Pirellula sp. SH-Sr6A: one gene and its partner. The protein of the gene in region 1 binds, or shares a complex with, the protein of each later gene. Links are inferred from orthologs where the notes say so. Each region holds a gene or a part of one and is shown on either strand. Other genes may lie near its edges. The genes, in order: VN12_RS17840 and accD.

Evidence for each region.
Region 2: the proteins of VN12_RS17840 (region 1) and accD are in contact, whole or in part, in a solved structure (PDB 8UXZ), measured with the Escherichia coli proteins. The link is inferred for Pirellula sp. SH-Sr6A from one-to-one orthologs.

The regions. Positions count from the first base shown.
Region 1 is NZ_CP011272.1:4,659,836-4,663,156, forward strand. The notes cover bases 146-3,143. They hold VN12_RS17840 (acetyl-CoA carboxylase carboxyltransferase subunit alpha), read left to right. Parts: upstream 146-1,139; coding sequence 1,140-2,147; downstream 2,148-3,143. Other genes in these bases: VN12_RS17835 (serine/threonine-protein kinase), read left to right, coding at 146-1,046; VN12_RS17845 (serine hydrolase domain-containing protein), read right to left, coding at 2,274-3,143. Outside these bases: more of VN12_RS17835, read left to right, coding at 144-145; more of VN12_RS17845, read right to left, coding at 3,144-3,321. UniProt on the Escherichia coli protein: Component of the acetyl coenzyme A carboxylase (ACC) complex. First, biotin carboxylase catalyzes the carboxylation of biotin on its carrier protein (BCCP) and then the CO(2) group is transferred by the carboxyltransferase to acetyl-CoA to form malonyl-CoA.
Region 2 is NZ_CP011272.1:1,777,276-1,780,584, reverse strand. What follows is about bases 208-3,193. They hold accD (acetyl-CoA carboxylase, carboxyltransferase subunit beta), read left to right. Parts: upstream 208-1,275; coding sequence 1,276-2,112; downstream 2,113-3,193. Other genes in these bases: VN12_RS07020 (glycosyltransferase family 10 domain-containing protein), read right to left, coding at 2,285-3,193; VN12_RS07030 (histidine phosphatase family protein), read left to right, coding at 587-1,279; rpe (ribulose-phosphate 3-epimerase), read left to right, coding at 208-552. In the rest of the region: more of rpe, read left to right, coding at 1-207; more of VN12_RS07020, read right to left, coding at 3,194-3,265; leuD (3-isopropylmalate dehydratase small subunit), read right to left, coding at 3,308-3,309.

The DNA of each region.
Region 1 (3,321 bases):
GGCCCTCTAGGGATCTCTGCCGAACCGCGAAGCGCGGGGCAGGGGAGGGCCCTCGGAGCGTTCCAAAGCAAGGGTTTTTCTTTTCCCAGACCAGGGTAGGGCAGGGGAGGGGGAGCCATCCCCGGGCAAAACACAGGGTTTTCATGGTTAAAGTTCGAGACTTCCTGGGACCATACCGATTGGCCCGCTTGATCCGCCTCGGAAGTACTTGTCAGGTCTGGGAAGGAATCAAAGACGACGGCAATCGCTATGCCCTCAAAGTGCTGCGTCCCGAGCAACGAGGGAATAAAGAAGAAATCGGCTTCCTCAAACATGAGTTCGAGATCGCCAGCAATCTCCATCACAAGAACATCATCAAGCTGGTCGAGTACGTCACCGACGCCGACACCCCTTTCATCGTCCTTGAACTCTTCAGCGAAATCAACTTGAAGCAAGCGTTGCGAAAAGGTCCCGAACCGATCGCTTACATGCTGGCCTCGATCATCGAACAAATCAGCGAAGCCCTCTACTACTTCCATAGCAAGGGTTATGTGCATTGCGATATCAAGCCCGATAACATTCTCGTCAATCGCGATGGCTTGGTAAAACTCATCGATTTCACCATCGCCAAAAAAGCCAAAACAGGGCTGAGCAAACTCTTCGGTGGCAAAAGCAAAGTCGAAGGGACCCGCTCCTACATGTCCCCCGAGCAAATTCGCGGGCAAGGCCTCGACCCACGCAGCGATATCTATTCCCTCGGCTGCATGTTCTACGAAATGCTCGTCGGCAAACCCCCGTTCACGGGCAATACCCCAAACGACCTGTTGAGCAAACACCTCACCGCAGCGGCACCGTCCGTGCTGGTCGTCAACGACAACGTCACCCCCGAATTCAACAACGTCATCCGCAAAATGATGTCGAAAAAGCCCGAGGACCGACCTCAATCGATGTGGGATGTTCTCAAAATCATTCGCGCTACACCCATATTTAAAAAACCACCGAGGAAACCTGACGTCTCGGTCTTCGATGACATGCCATCCGCAGGCCGAGTCGATAACCCCACGTAATACACGCATCGCATTCATCGATACCCGAACCTGCTCGCCCCGTTTCAAACCAAACCATCTTCAACGGACACCTTCCGAACCAATAGTTGCACCATGGAAACAACTCCTCCTGGCTTTGAATTCGAACAACCGATGCTCGATATCGAGATTCAACTCAAGCAGCTTGAGCAATCCCCAACCCACTCGCCGGATGAAGAACAGCAGATCAATGCCCTTCGCCGCAAGTGGACGGAAACGACCAGAAAGATCTATGGCGAACTGAGCCCTTGGCAGATCGTCCAAGTCTCACGGCACAAAGACCGTCCGTACACCAAGGACTACCTGAATCTTGCCTTCGACGAATTCGTCGAATTGCACGGGGACAAATTCTTTGGCGACGACCGCGCCATGCTCACCGGCTTCGCCAAACTAGGTCGTCACAAAGTCATGGTCGTCGGCCACCAAAAAGGACGCACGTACAAAGAACGATCCGCTTGCCACTTCGGGTGCGCGCATCCGGAAGGCTACCGCAAAGCCATGTCCAAGATGAAGATGGCAGAAAAGTACGGGCTCCCCATCATCTGCTTCATCGACACTCCAGGTGCTTACCCAGGAGTCGGTGCCGAAGAACGCGGGCAGGCGCAAGTCATCGCCGAGAGCATGTTCCTCATGAGCCAACTGGAAGTTCCCATCATCTGCGTGGTCATCGGGGAAGGGGGGTCCGGCGGGGCACTGGGCATTGGCGTGGGTAACAAGATCGCCATGTTGCAATATGCTTACTACTCCGTCATCAGCCCGGAGGGATGCGCAGGGATCCTTTGGAAGAGCCACCAGTTCGCTCCGAAAGCGGCCGACGCCTTGCGGTTCACCTCGTCGCACCTCTCCAAACTACGAGTGGTCGACGATGTGATCGAAGAGCCCCTCGGCGGAGCCCATCGAGACCACCACGAAATGGCCTCGCGCCTCAAAGGCTACTTGTCCAAAACCCTGGACGGACTGCTCAAAGTGCCGGCGGCGCAACTGGCCTCCGATCGCTACGAGAAGTTCCGTCGCATGGGGACCTTCCTCGAGCAACTGGAAGACGGTTCCGTCCAAACCCACGGCGCCACCATCACCGCCTAGCCCAAGCAACAGCCGGTCTCCGACCGGTGCGTCCCCTCCCAAACCGAAACTGCTACCTCCGCTTCCCAGGATCAACCATCCTTTCATCGTCAGCGGCGGTAGAAGTTCACTGCTCAGAACCGGCAGCTACGATGCAGCTGCCGCTTTCTCTTGAAACTCTTTGCGGACGTTGGACGCGTCGGCATTGGGGAAGTTCGCCCGCTGGGTCATCAAGATATAGCAACGATCTTTGGTCGGATCGATCCAAGCCTGCGTGCCATAGGCGCCGCCGTGACCATAACTCCCCGGCGAAAGATCCTTCGTCACGCCTTGTGGATCGAGGACGATACAGCAGCCGATCCCCCAAGTGTTTCCCGGCGTGAAGCCCGTAATCACTTCGCCTGCCGATGGGGTGGAGAACTCTGCAACACTTTTCGGCGATAGGATACGAACCCCATCCAACTCTCCCTTGCGAAGCAACATGCGAGCGAATCGCGAATAGTCCGCGGCGGTTGAAAAGAGTCCTCCATTCGCCGCGGGCATGCGATCGCGATCCGTCGGTTTCTTCCCTCCGAGCAGACCGATCGATGCCTCCTCCAACTCCCCCTGCTCCGTTCTTCGATAGGACTTAGCAAGCCGCTGCGCCTGAGAATCAGAGAGATAGAAAGTGGTATCCTTCATCCCTAACGGTTTGCAAACTCTCTCGTCGAGAAAGACATCAAACGGCTTGCCGGAAACGGTCTCCACAATACATGCTGCTGTATTGATGGATGTCTGACTGTATTGCCATTTCGAACCGGGTGGAAAGAGAACTTTCACTTTGGCGTAGCGAGACGCCGCTTCTTTGAGGTTCTTTGACGAGTAAGCCTCTCCGCCAGGAAGCTCCGCCATACCGGACGTATGCGTTAACAAATGTCGCAGTGTAATCCTGGCTGGAGTTCCATCGCTCAGTGCAAGCCCCTTCATACCTGGCAAGTAATCGCTAATGGGGGCATCGAGCTTCAGCTTTCCTTCTTCCACCAACATCATGACGCACACGCCCGTCATCGGTTTGGTCATCGAAGCGATCCAAAAGATGCTGTCGGATTGCAATGGCTTTTGACTCGCCAGATCTGCGAAGCCGGTCGCATCCAGATGCAAGACCTTCTCGGATGATGCGACCAAGGTCACCGCGCCGGAAATTTCTTTCTCCTCG
Region 2 (3,309 bases), 2.9 Mb from region 1 along the record:
TTGGACGTGATGGACGGTCACTTTGTACCGAATCTTACGTACGGCATGCCGATCGTCGAAGCCCTTCGCCGGGTGACCGACTTGGCGCTCGATGTTCACTTGATGATTTCTGATCCGAGCCAGTACGCCCATGCTTTTATTGAGGCAGGGGCGGACGCGATCACATTTCACATCGAGGCGGAGTCGAACCCTGAGGGATTGCTAAGGTCGATCCAGTCACACGGAGTTCTCGCAGGGCTAGCGATCAATCCGCAGACTGGCTGGGAGACTGTAACGCCATTCGTGGAATTCTGTGACCTGTTTCTGGTCATGAGTGTCCAAGCGGGATTTGGCGGGCAAGCGTTCAATCCGATTGCGTTGGAGCGGCTCTCGCAGTTGCACGACCAGTACGGCGATCGTTTGTTGTTGGAAGTTGATGGTGGTGTCAATGAAAAAACAATCGGTTCCTGCGTTGCTGCTGGGGCCGATTTGCTAGTGGTGGGGTCTGCGTTGTTCAAGCAGCCGGACTACTGCCAAGCGATCACTCGATTGCAAGCGGCGTACTCCCCATGAGCGGCCGCATTTCGTTCCTCTCTGGATTGATTGTATGTGTAATGTTGTAGTGGTACGCCCTGGGGCCACTGTGTTCGATGAACAAGAACGAATCAAGGGAAGTCTGGATATTCCTCTCTCGTCGCATGGGTTGGAGCAAATCCAACGTGTCGCGACGGAACTGGAGCGATTGCCTATTGCTCACGTCTATTGCGGTCCTTGTGAATCCGCGCAGGAGACTGCCAAGGAGATCGCGGACCACTCCAAAGCGAAGTGGAAGGTCTGTGATTGCTTTGCCAATTTGGACCATGGACTTTGGGAGGGAAAGCGGATCGACGAAGTGAAGCGTCAGCAGCCGAAGTTGTTCCGCCAGGTTCAAGACAATCCTCGAGCGTTCTGTCCACCGGGCGGGGAAACGATTGACGAGGCGGAGGCTCGCGTTTCAAAATTGCTAAGCAAGCTATGCAAAAAGCACGCAAATGAGACAATTGCGGTCGTCGTTTCCGAGCCGCTCGCTACGTTGGTAGCGAACAAATTGATGGAAACCGACATCGACGATATGTGGGAGTCGGAGTGCGATAACGGGAGTTGGGAATTGATCGACGCAGATACGCATCAGTGTGTCGATTCCGATTCTCAGGTTTCTGGATCGCTAACCGATGGGCAGCAGTCAGCGATGGGCGATTCGAACGCCCTCGCAGGATCATCCTCGCACACCAGTTATATTCGGCCTGAATACGCGACATGAGCACTTTAGAGAACGAATCCAAGCAAGCGAGCCGACGTGGCGTACCTGAAGGTCTTTGGATCAAGTGCGCCGGGTGCAACGAGACGATCTACCGCAAAGAGGTAGAACGGAATTTGAATGTTTGCCCCAAGTGCAACTATCACATGTACGTTTCGGCTTGGGATCGCATCTCGCAATTGCTCGACGAGAATACCTTCGAGATCTGTGATGAGAGTGTATTGCCGACAGATCCCCTCTCCTTCTCGGACAAAAAAACCTACGCGCAACGACTTGTCGATGAGCAAACCCGCACGGGGTTGACCGATGCAGCTGTTTGCGGGACTGGGATGATTCGCGCCCGCCGGGTTGCGATTGCTATCACCGATTCGGCCTTCATTATGGGGAGCATGGGATCGGTGGTGGGGGAGCGTTTGACTCGGCTGATTGAGCGTGCCACCGAACTGAAGCTTCCTTTGATCATCGTGAGCGGGTCTGGCGGTGGAGCCCGGATGCACGAAGGGATTCTGTCCCTGATGCAGATGGCCAAAGTATCCGCGGCGCTCGCGAAGTACCATGCGAATGGCGGGCTATATATTAGTGTCCTCACCAACCCCACGATGGGTGGCGTCGCCGCCAGCTTTGCCAGCCTCGGTGATTTGATCTTTGCAGAACCCAAAGCCCTGATCGGGTTTGCGGGCCCCAGGACGATCAAAGCGACGATTCGAATCGAATTGCCGGAAGGGTTCCAGACGAGCGAGTTTCTGTTGGAGCATGGCTATGTCGACCGAATTGTAGAGCGCAAACGTCTCAAGACCGAGATCGCGACCGCCATCGACTACTGCGGGAAACTGTAGTTTTTTTGGCCTTGGCCTCCTGCCTCCGGATCTGTCGTTCTCACCACATCCTTCGTGATAATTCCTAGCCAAGTGTTCTTTCTTTTTGATGCTTGGTCGCCCACACAACGCAGTCGCGAAGGGTTACCCCATGTGGCTTGCCATATAGCAAGCTCGTGCACCGACGTTGGGGTCAGTCCAGCAGCAAGCCTCGTTCGTAGAACCGACGCAGTATTTGTTTGGTGGCTTGTTTCTTTGGGTAAAGCACACATCCGCGTCCCCGTGGGCTCCACGGAGCAAGTTCGGCGAAGTGACGTTGAATCATGGCGAAAAGATTGTGTTGATACAGCACGCTCTCTCTCGCCGTACGCATTGCGTCGAAGCGACGCTCCGCCAAATTGTTCCTGATCGCATCGCGAATGCGGTGGATCGACTCCTCGGGCCGATACATATCGATGCGAAGAAACGATTCGGTCGGAAACAAGTCGTTCACGTGTCGGCTTCCGGAGTAGATGGGGAATGCCCAGCCGAGATAGCTATCCACCAGTTTCTCGGAGACATAGTAATCGGAGTGGTCATTTTCGAGAACGATATGGTACTCGTAGGGATAAATCGCCTCGGATTTGTCCTGCATCGACCGGATGCCTCGTCCAAACACATGGAGATCCTGGCCCATTGCATCTTGGAGCATCTGAACGAAACGCAATCGTTCTCGGTGATCCGGTGTGGTCGTTTTGTTGCTGGCAATGACGCTGATTCGGTAGGGTTTCGCGGGTGGCGGAAGCTGTGCAAGTTCGTCAAAACGCAGGATATCGCCGTGGGTGTCCCCTGGCCAAAGCCCGTAGTACCACGGCTGCCCCTCATGTCCCAGCGATTTTTTGGGATGGGATATCGATGTGTGGCTCGTGCGAATCGCACCAAACTGATGCGTGTAACGAGGGCGATAGGTCCGCAGGGAAGGGGGTTCGCCCGTCACTAGCAAGCAATGCGATCTGGGGCATGGAAGCCGAAGAGTTCCAGGCAGATCGTCGTAGACCACGCACCCAAAGAGATGGGGGTGCGTGGGATCCAGTGTAAATTCGAAGCGATTCCAGTCGATTGGAGAACTTGGAATCTGACGCAGAAAATCGTAGCCGACGTAGGTGGATGAGAACAGAAGGACGGGACGCGTCATCAATCCACCTTCCAATGGCAAGTTATCGCGAAGGGGGTAGGTTT